3 regions of the Streptomyces sp. ADI95-16 genome follow, and region 3 is predicted to be linked to each of the others. Evidence: riboswitches for the same ligand, from Rfam matches in the RefSeq annotation. Region 3 holds a riboswitch; each other region holds the start of a gene.

Region 1 (4,461 bases), 3.2 Mb from region 3:
TCGGCCGGGGAGGAGGCCTCCGCGAAGCGGCGCTGCGGGATGCGGCCCGCGCGGTACGCCAGGCGTCCCGCCGACACGGCGTCCCGCATCGCCGCGGCCATGAGCACGGGGGACTGGGCCCGTGTCACCGCCGAGGCCAGCATCACGCCCGCGCACCCCAGCTCCATGGCGAGGGCCGCGTCCGACGCCGTGCCGGCCCCCGCGTCCAGGATCACCGGGACCCCGGCCCGCTCGCGGATCAGCTCGAAGTTGTGGGGGTTGCGGATCCCCATCCCGGACCCGATCGGAGACCCCAGCGGCATGATCGCCGCGCAGCCCACGTCCTCCAGCTTCCGCGCGAGCACCGGATCGTCGTTCGTGTAGGGCAGCACCGTGAAGCCTTCGTCCACCAGCGTCTCCGCCGCGTCCAGCAGCTCCACTCCGTCCGGCAGCAGCGTCCGCTCGTCGGCGACGACCTCCAGCTTGATCCAGTCCGTCCCCAGCGCCTCCCGCGCCAGCCGCGCAGTCAGCACCGCCTCGCCGGCCGTGAAGCAGCCGGCCGTGTTCGGCAGGACCGCGATCCCCAGCCGGTTCAGCACCGACAGGACCGAGCCCTGCACCGTCGGGTCCAGCCGGCGCATCGCCACCGTCGTCAGCTCGGTCCCGGACGCCACCAGCGCGCGCTCCAGGACGTCGAGGCTCGGCGCCCCGCCGGTCCCCATGATCAGGCGGGAGGAGAAGCTCCGGCCGCCCAGTTCGAAGGCGTCGTCCGCCATCGCGCTCAGCCCCCCTGCACGGCGGTGAGGATCTCGACCCGGTCGCCCTCGCCGACCGGTGTGGCCGGCCACTGGCCGCGCGGGACCACGGTCTCGTTCAGTGCCGCGGCGACGCCGGCCGGCGCCGCGGTCAGGGTGGCGACCACCGCGTCGAGGGTGGTGCCGGCCGCGATCTCGCGCGGCTCGCCGTTGACGGAGATGGTCATGCGTACGACTCCTGACGTGCCGGGGTGAAACGACCCGGGGTGAAGGGGCGGGCGATCTCCGGTACCGCGCCGGTGGTCAGCAGCTCCGCCATCACATCGCCGGTGAGCGGGGTCAGCAGCACCCCGTTGCGGTAGTGCCCGGTGGCCAGGTGCAGCCCCGGCAGGGCGGTCGGCCCGAGCAGCGGGGCGTTGTCGGGGGAGCCGGGCCGCAGCCCCGCCCGGGTCTCGGACAGCGGGAGTTCGGTGATGCCGGGCACCAGTTCGTGGGCGTCGCGCAGCAGCTCGTACACCCCGCCGGCGGTGACGGTGGTGTCCCAGCCGAGTTCCTCGCTGGTGGCGCCGACGACGAGTTCGCCGTTCTCGCGCGGGACCAGGTACACGTGGCTGCCGCGCACGACGGCCCGTACGGTGCGGGACAGGAACGGCCCGTACCCGGCCGGCACGGTCAGCCGCAGCACCTGCCCCTTCACCGGCCGCACCGGCGCCGCCACCTCCGGCGGTACGCCGGCCAGCCGGCCGCTGAGCGACCCCGCGGCCAGCACCACCTGGTCGGCGCGGAGCACCTCGGCGTCGTCGAGCCGTACGCCGACCGCCCGGTCGGCGGCGGTGAGCAGCCGCTCCGCGCTCGCCCGGCGGATCTCGACCCCGGCGCGCTCGCAGGCCGCCAGCAGCGCGGCCGCCAGCCGGCGCGGGTCGACCTGGTGGTCGCCGTCCACGCGCAGCCCGCCGCGCACGCCCGGGGCCAGCATCGGCTCCAGGCGGCGGCACTCGCGCCCGGTGAGCCACTCGGACTCCAGGCCGCAGCGCCGCTGGAGCGCGTGCAGCTCGCGCAGGTGGAGCCGGTCGTCGGCGTCGAGGGCCACGGCGAGGGTGCCGCAGGCGCGGTAGCCGATGTCCATCCCGCCGCTGGCGTCGGCGAGTTCGGCGGCGAACTCGGGGTAGCGGGCGGCGGAGGCGAGGTTCAGCCCGAGCAGGGTCTCCTCGCCGTAGTGCAGTTCGGTGACGGCGGCGAGCATGCCGGCCGCGACCTGCGCGGCGCCGCCCCCGGGCGCCGGATCGGCGAGCACGGTGCGCAGCCCGCGCCGGGCGGCCCGCCAGGCGGTGACCAGCCCGATGATCCCGCCCCCGATGACGAGGACGTCGGATCCCCCGTCGGATCCCTTCCGAGATGAGTGCATGGGCGTCCAGCCCCTCCCTTCGCCGGCATGACCCGGATCAGGTTCGTACGGTCGGAGGCCGCCCAGCCTCCCTCTCAGCCCGGTGCGCCCGGACTCCCGCGATAGGTTCGGTGGCCAGACTAACCCCGGCGCCGGTGCCGGGTAAGGCTGCCTCCCCGGCCACTGTTCCTGACGAAGCGTCAGTTGATTAGGCTGGGCCGGGTGAGCGAGCAGACGGAACAGACTCAGGGCGGCGTCGTCATCGTCGGCGCCGGAATGGCCGGGGTGCAGACCGCGGTCGCGTTGCGGGAGCAGGGGTGGACCGGCCGCGTGACGCTGCTGGGCGCCGAGCCGCACCAGCCGTACGACCGGCCGCCGCTGTCGAAGGCGGTGCTGCTCGGGAAGGCCGAGGACTCCGCGTTCGACGTGGACTTCGAGGGCCTCGGCATCGAGCTGCGGCTCGGCGTCGAGGTCACCGGCCTGCGCGGCGCCGAGCGCGAGCTGGACACGGAGGCGGGACCCGTCCCGTACGAGGTGCTCGTGCTGGCGACGGGCGCCGAACCGCTGACCCTGCCGGGCGCGGAGGGCGTCCCCGGCGTGCACCTGCTGCGCACCCTGGACGACGCGGCGCGGCTGCGCCCGGTGCTGGCGGCGGCGCCGGCGATGGTGGTCGTCGGGGCGGGCTGGATCGGCGCCGAGTTCGCCACGGCCGCGCGCGAGGCGGGCTGCGAGGTGACGGTCGTCGAGGCGGCGGACCGGGTGCTGGCGGGCGCGCTGCCGGCGGAGGTCGCCGCCCCCATGGCGCGGTGGTACGAGGAGGCGGGCGCCACGCTGCTGACCGGGGCGCGGGTGGCCGCGGTGGAGGCGGGCCGGGTCCTCCTCACCGACGGCCGCGCGCTGCCGGCGGGCGCGGTGGTCGTCGGCATCGGGGCCCGGCCCGCGACGCGCTGGCTAGCGGGCTCGGAGGTCGAGCTCGGCCCCGACGGCTCGGTCACGGCGGACGCGTACCTGCGGACCACCGCGGCGGGGGTGTACGCGGTCGGCGACTGCGCCTCCTTCCCGTCGGGGCGGTACGGGGCGCGGCTGCTGGTGCACCACTGGGACAACGCGCTGCAGGGGCCGCGGGTGGTCGCGGCGAACGTCCTGGGCGGCGGGGCCGAGCGCGTTTACGACCCGGTGCCGTACTTCTGGTCGGAGCAGTTCGGACGGTTCGTGCAGTACGCGGGCCACCACGGCGACGCCGACGGGCTGGTGTGGCGCGGCGACCCGGCCGGCGAGGCCTGGTCGGTGTGCTGGCTGCGGGACGGGGCACTGGCCGCGCTCCTCGCCGTGGGCCGCCCCCGCGACCTGGCCCAGGGCCGCCGGCTCATCGAGGCGGCCACCCCCGTCGACCCGGCGCGGCTCGCCGATCCGGCCGTCCCCCTGAAGTCCGCCACCCTCCGCTGAGCTCCCCCGGGAAGGCCCTGAACAGGGGCCCGGGACCCGGACGGGGTGGTCCAGGTACCGGCGGGGAGTCCGAGATGGCAGGCTTGTGCCCGTGACCGAGATTGACGCAAAGATCGATGCCCTTGTCCCCGACTGGCTGTACCTCCCCGACATCGCGGAGATGCTCGACATCGAAGTGACCCGGGTCCGCCAGCTGGTCAAGGAAGGTCAGCTGCTCGCCGTACGCCGGGGCGAGAACCGTTCGCTCCAGGTGCCCGCCCCCTTCATCGACGGAGACAAGATCGTCAAGGGCCTGGTCGGCCTGCTGACCGTGCTCCGCGACGACGGCTTCTCCGACGCGGAGATCCTGGAGTGGATGTTCACCCCGGACCCGACCCTGCCCGGCACCCCCGCGCAGGCGCTGAGCGAGAATCGCGGCACGGAGGTGAAGCGCCGCGCTCAGGCGCTTGCCCTCTGACCTGATCCGCATCCGCTCCACCGCGGTGTACGGGCCGAGCGCGCGGGCCCGTACGCCGCCACCACCCCGGGGGGTACCCATGCAGCAGCTGTCCGACGCCCGGCTCTACCTGTGCACGGACGCCCGCAAGCGGCAGGGCGACCTCCCCGAGTTCCTCGACGCCGTCCTCGCCGGCGGAGTGGACGTCGTCCAGCTCCGCGACAAGGGCATGGAGGCCGGCGAGGAACTCGAACACCTGCGGGTCTTCGCCGACGCGGCCCGCCGGCACGGCAAGCTGCTCGCCGTCAACGACCGCGCCGACGTCGCGCACGCCATCGGCTCCGACGTCCTGCACCTCGGCCAGGGCGACATCCCGGTGCCCGCCGCCCGCGCCATCCTCGGCGAGGACCTCCTCATCGGGCGCTCCTGCCACGCCGAGTCCGAGGTCGACGCCGCCGTCG
Region 2 (4,461 bases), 1.7 Mb from region 3:
GCCGCAGGCTGTCCTCGACCGCGCGCACGATCCAACGCCGTGAGTTCCCGCTGCGGTTGCGTCCCTCCCCCATCCGGAAGTGGACCTTGGTCGCGAGGACGACCTCGTCCCGGCGCCCCTTGAGCGCCTTGCCGACGATCTCCTCGGACTCCCCGGCGGAGTACATGTCCGCGGTGTCGACGAAGTTGATGCCCCGATCGAGGGCGGCATGGAGGATCCGCGCGCACTCCGCGTGATCCGGGTTCCCGACCGCCCCGAACATCATCGTGCCCAGGCAGTGGGCGCTCACCTCAATGCCGGTCCCACCGAGATTTCTGTAGCGCATGGTCATGGGCACGCACTGTAGGAGCTGGAGCGCACTCCAGCGCAAGGGCCGCGGGCCGCGCGTCCCGCCCGGGTCCGGGCGTGCGGGAGCGCCGCTCCGGGGAGTCCCCTCCGCCCCCCGGCGCGGCGCTCACCGCGCTCATGCCGGCCGGGTCAGTCGGCCAGCGGCAGGTACACGCGGTTGCCACTCGCCGCGAACTCGGCGGACTTCTCCGCCATGCCCGCCTGGATCTCATCAGCCTTCAGGTCGCCGCCGTGCTCCCGGCGGATGTCCTGCGAGATCTTCATCGAGCAGAACTTCGGACCGCACATGGAGCAGAAGTGCGCGGTCTTCGCCGGCTCGGCCGGCAGGGTCTCGTCGTGGAACTCGCGGGCGGTGTCCGGGTCGAGGGCCAGGTTGAACTGGTCCTCCCAGCGGAACTCGAACCGCGCGTCCGACAGGGCGTCGTCCCACTCCTGAGCGCCCGGGTGGCCCTTGGCCAGGTCGGCCGCGTGCGCCGAGATCTTGTACGTGATGACGCCGGTCTTCACGTCGTCGCGGTTCGGCAGGCCCAGGTGCTCCTTCGGCGTGACGTAGCAGAGCATCGCGGTGCCCCACCAGGCGATCATCGCCGCGCCGATGCCGGAGGTGATGTGGTCGTAGGCGGGCGCGACGTCAGTGGTCAGCGGGCCGAGCGTGTAGAACGGCGCCTCTTCGCAGATCTCCTGCTGGAGGTCGATGTTCTCCTTGATCTTGTGCATCGGGACGTGGCCCGGGCCCTCGATCATCGTCTGCACGTTGTGGCGCTTGGCGATCGTGTTCAGCTCGCCCAGCGTCTTCAGTTCCGCGAACTGCGCCGCGTCGTTGGCGTCCGCGATGGAGCCGGGGCGCAGGCCGTCGCCCAGCGAGTACGTGACGTCGTACGTCGCGAGGATCTCGCAGAGCTCCTCGAAGTTCGTGTAGAGGAAGTTCTCCTTGTGGTGCGCCAGGCACCACGCGGCCATGATCGAGCCGCCGCGCGAGACGATGCCGGTCTTGCGGCGGGCGGTCAGCGGGACGTACGGGAGCAGCACGCCGGCGTGGACCGTCATGTAGTCGACGCCCTGCTCGGCCTGCTCGATGACCGTGTCCTTGTAGATCTCCCAGGTCAGGTCCTCGGCCCGGCCGTCGACCTTCTCCAGCGCCTGGTAGAGCGGCACGGTGCCGATCGGCACGGGCGAGTTGCGCAGCACCCACTCGCGGGTGGTGTGGATGTTGCGGCCGGTGGAGAGGTCCATGACCGTGTCGGCGCCCCACTTGGTCGCCCAGGTCATCTTGTCGACCTCCTCCTCGATGGAGGAGGTGACGGCGGAGTTGCCGATGTTGGCGTTGACCTTCACCAGGAACTTCTTACCGATGATCATCGGCTCGATCTCCGGGTGGTTCACGTTCGCAGGGAGCACCGCGCGGCCTGCGGCGATCTCCTCGCGGACGACCTCGGGGGAGACGTTCTCGCGGATCGCGACGTACTCCATCTCCGGGGTGATCTCACCGCGGCGGGCGTACGCGAGCTGTGTGACGGCGGCGCCGCCACGGCCCCGGCGGGGCTGGCGGGGGCGGCCCGGGAAGACCGCGTCGAGGTTCTTGAGGCCACCGCGCGGCGAGGTGTGCTTGATGCCGTCGTCCTCGGGGCGCACGGGACGGCCCGCGTACTCCTCGGTGTCGCCGCGGCCGATGATCCAGTTCTCGCGCAGCGGGGCGAGGCCCCGGCGCACATCGGTCTCGATCTGCGGGTCGGTGTACGGCCCGGACGTGTCGTAGAGCGTCACGTCCTTTCCGTTGGTGAGGTGGACCTGGCGGACCGGCACCCGGATGTCGGGGCGGGAGCCCGCGACGTAGCCCTTGTGCCAGCCCGGCTGGCGCTCGGTCTGGCCGTCGGCGTCCTGGCTGACGGCAGGCGTGCGTGCGTCCTGAATGGTCATGAGACCTATCTCCCTACGCCGGCATTACCCGGTAACAGGTTCGGCGGTCGGCGCAGCCTCTTCCCGTGCGCGTCTGTCGACGCGCCTACGGTGATCAGCGCCCTCTCAGCCCGGTGCTCCGAGCTCCCGCGTTGTGCAAAGGTGCCCCCACGCTAGCGTCATCTATGGCGTGCTGAACAGTGGGCCCCCTCATCTCTTGCGATGATCGGGCAGTGACGATCTCGCCGCAGCCCCCCATCGAGCACACCGAACCCTCTGGCCATTCCGGGCACTCGCACACTGCCCCAGGAGCCGGCCACGGGCATTCCCACAGCCACAGTCACGGCCCGGCGGCCCCCGTCTCGAAGCACCTGCGCAAGGTCATCGCCGCCGTGCTGATCCCCTTCGCCGCCGCCGTCGTCATCGGCCTGATGGTGCTCTGGCCGGGCGGTGCTCCCGCCCACGAGCGCTCGGGGGTGGGCTTCGACCGGCAGACCCAGCAGGGCGAGGTGACCGCCCTGGAGCGGGTCGACTGCAAGTCCGTGAACGCCTCGCAGGTGCCTCCCACCGCCGACGTCTCCACTCCCGAGGGGCGCGAGGCACGGGCCGCGCAGACCGGCGAGTGCAAGAAGGCGACCGTCGAGGTCGTCAGCGGTCCGGAGAAGGGCCGCACCTTCATCGAGATCGTCCAGCCCGGCGCACCGCGGCAGTTGGCGGACGGCCAGGAGGTGGTGGTGGCGTACGCGCCCGACGCCCCCCGGGACCTCCAGTACTCCGTGATCGACGTGAACCGCAAGCTCCCGATGGCGGTGCTGGCCGGCATCTTCGCCGTGGCGGTGGTCCTGGTCGGCCGGATGCGCGGGCTGTTCGCCCTGATCGCGCTCGGCGTCAGCTTCGCGGTACTGACCCTCTTCATCCTGCCGGCGATCCTGCAGGGCTCGAATCCGCTGGTCGTCGCGGTCGTCGGGGCCAGCGCCATCATGCTGATCGCCCTGTACATGTGCCACGGGCTGACCGCCCGTACCTCGGTCGCCGTCCTCGGCACGCTCGTCTCGCTGCTGCTGATCGGGCTGTTGGGCTCGGGGTTCATCGACTGGGCGTTCCTCAGCGGCAACACCGACGACAACACCGGGCTGATCCACGGGCTCTACCCGAACATCGACATGAGCGGTCTCCTCCTCGCCGGTGTCATCATCGGATCGCTGGGCGTCCTCGACGACGTGACGGTCACCCAGACCTCGGCGGTCTGGGAGCTCCGCCAGGCCGACCCCACCATGGGGCCCCGGGCCCTGTACCGGGCGGGCATCCGGATCGGCCGCGACCACATCGCGTCGGTGGTCAACACGCTGGTCCTGGCGTACGCGGGCGCGGCGCTGCCGCTGCTGCTGCTGTTCTCCATCGCCAACAGCAGCGTGGGCTCGGTGGCCAACAGCGAGCTGGTCGCGGAGGAGATCGTACGGACGCTCGTGGGCTCGATCGGCCTGGTGGCCTCGGTCCCGGTGACGACCGCCCTGGCCGCGCTGGTGGTCTCCGCGGACCGGCCGGGATCCCCGGACGCCGCACCGGCCTCGGGACCGGTCCTCGGCGGCCGGGGCCGGCGGCGCAAGCGCTGACACGGGCCCGCCCGCTTCGGATCAGTCCGAGCCGCTCCGCACCGGCCGCTCCGGACCGGCGTTTCGGCCCCGGTCAGCCCGCGTTCTGCTCGTTCTGCCGCGACTCGGCCAGGATCTTGCAGAGTGCCTCGTCCAGGCTCTCCTCGAAGTCCCCGAGATTGCGCTCCTGACCGAGGGGGACCAGCCGGTCGGTGCGGTCGAGGAACGCGACGAGGGGCGCCGCGCTCGCGCGGAACAACGCCCGGTCGCCGCCGACCTGAAGGCGGATGTGGACATCGGACAGGCCCTCGGGACTGGTGGGCGCGATGTGCACATCACCGTCACCACATGGCTTGTTGATGCCGTCGAGGAGGAGTTCCCGGCCGAACGCCCAGGTCACGGGCGCGTCTCCGGGAAGGTGGAAGGTCAGGCGGACCGCGTAGGGGTCACGGGCTTCGTACCCGAGTTCCACGGGAATCCGGAACGCGAGCTCCTCGGAAACGAGGAAGCTCATCATGACCTCTGCCTGTACCGACTCGCGCATTGCCTACCCCGCTGTAGTGGAAGTGGCCAAGATTGATCCCCCCAGGCTCTCTTGACAAGAGTGGTGGAAGCACGAGCAGAT
Region 3 (4,461 bases):
CGGCGCCGCCATGGTCATCGCCGGATACGTCCGCGGGGCCGAGGGCGCCTGGGTCGCGATGGCGCTGACCGCGCTGGCCGTCCTCGTGTGGCGGATGACCGAGCCGCCCGAGGACTACCTCAAGGACGTCACGGCGGGCGTCTTCGCGGCGTTCTACGTGCCGTTCCTGGCCACGTTCGTCGCGATGCTGCTCACCGCCGACGACGGCCCGCAGCGGGTGGTCACCTTCCTGGTCCTGACCGTGGTCAGCGACACCGGGGCGTACGCGGTCGGCTGGCGGTTCGGCAAGCACAAGCTGGCGCCGCGCATCAGCCCCGGCAAGACCCGCGAGGGGCTCTTCGGAGCGGTGGCCTTCGCGATGGCGGCCGGCGCGCTGTGCATGGAGTTCCTCATCGAGGGCGGCGCCTGGTGGCAGGGCCTGCTGCTGGGCCTCGCGGTCGCGGTCAGCGCCACCCTGGGCGACCTCGGCGAATCGATGATCAAGCGGGACCTCGGCATCAAGGACATGGGCACGCTGCTGCCGGGTCACGGCGGCATCATGGACCGGCTGGATTCCCTGCTGCCGACCGCCCCCGTGGTCTGGCTGCTGCTGGCCGCGTTCGTCGGCACCGGCTGACCGCACCCGGTCGGGTTATCCTGGAGGGCGCGCCGTGTGCATGCGGCGCGCCCTTTCCGTCCAGCGGCCGAGCCGCGGACCGGCCCTGCACGCGCGGGGTGATCCCCACCTCGTCGCACTGAGGAGTACCGCATGGCCCCCCGTCCCGCTCCGGGTGAGCTCACCTTCGTCGCCCCCCGCGGTGTGAAGAAGCCGCCCCGGCACCTGGCCGACATGACCCCGGCCGAGCGCCGCGAGGCGGTCGCCGCGATCGGTGAGAAGCCGTTCCGGGCCAAGCAGCTCTCGCAGCACTACTTCGCCCGGTACGCGCACGACCCCGCGGAGTGGACCGACATTCCGGCGGCCTCCCGGGAGAAGCTCCAGCAGGAGCTGCTGCCGGACCTGATGAACGTCCTGCGGCACATCAGCTGCGACGACGACACCACCCGCAAGACCCTCTGGAAGCTGCACGACGGCACGCTCGTCGAGTCCGTGCTGATGCGCTACCCCGACCGGGTCACCATGTGCATCTCCTCGCAGGCCGGCTGCGGCATGAACTGCCCGTTCTGCGCCACCGGCCAGGCCGGCCTGGACCGCAACCTGTCCACCGCCGAGATCGTGCACCAGATCGTCGACGGCATGCGCGCCCTGCGCGACGGCGAGGTCCCCGGCGGACCGGCCCGGCTGTCGAACATCGTCTTCATGGGCATGGGCGAGCCGCTGGCCAACTACAACCGCGTCGTCGGCGCCATCCGCCGCCTCACCGACCCCGAGCCCGACGGCCTCGGCCTGTCGCAGCGCGGTATCACCGTCTCCACCGTCGGCCTGGTCCCGGCCATGCTGCGCTTCGCCGACGAGGGCTTCAAGTGCCGCCTCGCCGTCTCGCTGCACGCTCCGGACGACGAGCTGCGCGACACCCTGGTGCCGGTGAACACCCGCTGGAACGTCCGCGAGGTGCTGGACGCGGCCTGGGAGTACGCGGAGAAGTCCGGCCGCCGGATCTCCATCGAGTACGCCTTGATCCGTGACATCAACGACCAGGCCTGGCGCGGTGACCTGCTCGGCAAGCTGCTCAAGGGCAAGCGGGTCCACGTCAACCTCATCCCGCTGAATCCGACCCCGGGCTCCAAGTGGACCGCCTCGCGCCCCGAGGACGAGCGGGCCTTCGTCGAGGCCATCGCCCGCCACGGCGTCCCGGTGACCGTGCGTGACACCCGTGGCCAGGAGATCGACGGCGCGTGCGGCCAGCTGGCCGCCTCGGAGCGCTGAATTTCGGCCTGGTCGTGCATATTCGGCCACGGGGTACCCTGTGGCCGAACCAATTGCATATTCCGACAGGGGAGCGCCACAGCGCTGAGAGTGCGGGACCGTCATCCGCAGACCCTCTGAACCTCGCCCCGGTCATTCGGGGTAGGAAGTTCGGTCATCACTCAAGCTGTTGCGCCATGCCCGGCGTCCGCTCGAACAGAGCGCCGGGCATGGCCGCGTCTTCTCCTGGACATCCCAGGAGGAATCACCAGTGAGCACCACCAAGAAGATCGCGGGTGCCGCGCTCGCGGCCGCGATCGGCGTCAGCACGCTCAGCGCCTGCGGCGGCGGCGACGCCAAGGACAAGCCCGCGGGCGCGAGCGACGCCCCGAAGTCCAAGACCGTCACGCTCGTCTCGCACGACTCCTTCAACGTGACCGACTCGGTCCTCAAGGAGTTCGAGCAGCAGAGCGGCTACACCGTGAAGGTGCTGAAGTCCGGGGACGCCGGCGCGGCGCTGAACCAGGAGATCCTGACCAAGGGCTCCCCGCGCGGCGACGTCTTCTTCGGCGTCGACAACACCCTCCTCTCCCGCGCCCTCGACAACGGCATCTTCACGCCGTACGAGGTCAAGGGGCTCGGCGAGGTGAAGCCGGAGTACGTCCTGGACAAGGAACACCGGGTCACCCCGATCGACTCCGGTGACATCTGCGTCAACTACGACAAGCAGTACTTCGCCGACAAGAAGCTCGCCCCGCCGCAGACGCTGGACGACCTGGTCAAGCCGGAGTACAAGAACCTGCTGGTCACCGAGAACGCCGCGACGTCCTCGCCCGGTCTCGGCTTCCTGCTCGCCTCCGTCGGCAAGTACGGCGAGGACGGCTGGAAGGACTACTGGAGCAAGCTCAAGGCCAACGGCGTCGAGGTCGTCGACGGCTGGGAGCAGGCCTACAACGAGCGCTTCTCCGGCTCCGCGGGCGGCAAGAAGGCCAAGGGCGACCGTCCGCTGGTCGTCTCCTACGCCTCCAGCCCGCCGGTCGAGGTCCTGTACGGCGAGCCGCAGCCGGCCGAGGCCCCTACCGGCGTCTCCACCGGCACCTGCTTCCGTCAGGTCGAGTTCGCGGGCCTGCTCAAGGGCGCGAAGAACGAGGCGGGCGGCAAGGCGCTCCTGGACTTCCTGGTGGGCAAGAAGTTCCAGGAGGACATGCCGCTCCAGATGTTTGTGAACCCGGTCGTCAAGGACGCGAAGCTGCCGGAGCTGTTCACGAAGCACGGCGTGGTCATCGAGAAGCCGGAGAACGTGGCCCCGGAGACCATCGCCAAGAACCGTGACCAGTGGGTCAAGGCATGGTCCGCGCTCGTCGTGAAGTAGTACGGGAGAGCCCGAAGGAGAGCGCGCGGGCCACGCTCGTCAGGCTCGCCCTGATGGCGGTCCCGCTCGTCTTCTTCGGGCTGTTCTTCGCCTACCCCGTCGCAGCGATCGTCGGGCGCGGGCTCAAGACGCAGGACGGCTGGCAGTTCGGCCGGATCGGCGAGGTGCTGGCCCGGCCCGACATCGCCGAAGTGCTCTGGTTCACCACCTGGCAGGCGCTCGCGTCGACGGTGCTCACGCTGCTGATCGCGCTCCCCGGCGCGTACGTGTTCGCGCGCTTCGAGTTCCCCGGCAAACAGCTGCTGCGGGCGGTGGTCACCGTTCCGTTCGTGCTGCCGACCGTGGTCGTCGGCACCGCGTTCCTCGCGCTCGTCGGGCGGGGCGGGCTGCTGGACGAGATGTGGGGCGTCCGGCTCGACACCACCGTGTGGGCGATCCTGCTCGCGCACGTCTTCTTCAACTACGCCGTGATCGTCCGGACGGTCGGCGGCCTGTGGGCGCAGCTCGACCCGCGCCAGGAGGAGGCCGCCCGGGTGCTCGGCGCCGGGCGGTTCGGCGCCTGGCGCCGGGTGACGCTGCCCGCGCTCGGGCCGGCGGTCGCCGCCGCCTCGCTGATGGTGTTCCTGTTCACCTTCAGCTCCTTCGGCGTCGTGCAGATCCTCGGCGGACCCTCGTACTCCACCCTGGAGGTGGAGGTCTACCGGCAGACCGCGCAGCTGCTGGACCTGCCGACGGCCGCCGTCCTCACCATGGTGCAGTTCGCCGCGATCGCCACGATCCTCGCCGTGCACGCCTGGACCGTGCGCAGGCGGGAGACCGCCCTGCGCCTGGTCGACCCGGGCCGGACCGCGCACCCGCCGCGCGGCCTCGCGCAGCGTTCGCTGCTGGGCGGGGTGCTGCTGTCGGTGGCCCTGCTGATCGTGGCCCCGCTCCTGGTGCTGGTCGAGCGCTCCCTCGACGCGCCCGGCGGGTACGGGTTCGGCTTCTACCGGGCCCTCCAGGACGCGGGCGCCGGAGGCGGCACGTTCCTGGTGCCGCCGCTGGAGGCGATCTGGAACTCCCTCCAGTACGCGCTGGCCGCCACCGCCATCGCGTTGCTGATCGGGGGGCTCGCGGCGGCCGCCCTGACCCGGCGCGCGGGCCGGTTCGTACGCGGCTTCGACGCGCTGCTGATGCTCCCGCTGGGGGTGTCGGCGGTGACGGTCGGCTTCGGGTTCCTGATCACCCTCGACGAGCCGCCGCTGGA

What was found. A riboswitch is a leader RNA that binds a small molecule or an ion and turns the genes downstream of it on or off. The one in region 3 is predicted to bind thiamine pyrophosphate.
Region 1: it holds a riboswitch for thiamine pyrophosphate, as region 3 does, so the genes downstream of both, thiO (glycine oxidase ThiO) here and EES41_RS26245 (thiamine ABC transporter substrate binding subunit) in region 3, are expected to answer to the same signal.
Region 2: it holds a riboswitch for thiamine pyrophosphate, as region 3 does, so the genes downstream of both, thiC (phosphomethylpyrimidine synthase ThiC) here and EES41_RS26245 (thiamine ABC transporter substrate binding subunit) in region 3, are expected to answer to the same signal.

What each region holds. Positions count from the first base shown of each region.
Region 1 covers NZ_CP033581.1:2,634,925-2,639,385, reverse strand. Annotated here, with positions in the region: gene EES41_RS11480 (thiazole synthase) at 1-755, opposite strand, end outside; gene thiS (sulfur carrier protein ThiS) at 761-961, opposite strand; gene thiO (glycine oxidase ThiO) at 958-2,139, opposite strand; TPP riboswitch at 2,137-2,249, opposite strand; gene EES41_RS11465 (NAD(P)/FAD-dependent oxidoreductase) at 2,341-3,564, shown strand; gene EES41_RS11460 (Rv2175c family DNA-binding protein) at 3,656-4,021, shown strand; gene thiE (thiamine phosphate synthase) at 4,101-4,461, shown strand, end outside.
Region 2 covers NZ_CP033581.1:4,178,818-4,183,278, forward strand. Annotated here, with positions in the region: gene EES41_RS18425 (aldo/keto reductase) at 1-325, opposite strand, end outside; gene thiC (phosphomethylpyrimidine synthase ThiC) at 478-2,265, opposite strand; TPP riboswitch at 2,259-2,405, opposite strand; gene EES41_RS18435 (YibE/F family protein) at 2,445-3,857, shown strand; gene EES41_RS18440 (SsgA family sporulation/cell division regulator) at 3,931-4,380, opposite strand.
Region 3 covers NZ_CP033581.1:5,830,674-5,835,134, forward strand. Annotated here, with positions in the region: gene EES41_RS26235 (phosphatidate cytidylyltransferase) at 1-616, shown strand, start outside; gene rlmN (23S rRNA (adenine(2503)-C(2))-methyltransferase RlmN) at 749-1,864, shown strand; TPP riboswitch at 1,922-2,030, shown strand; gene EES41_RS26245 (thiamine ABC transporter substrate binding subunit) at 2,115-3,215, shown strand; gene EES41_RS26250 (iron ABC transporter permease) at 3,269-4,461, shown strand, end outside.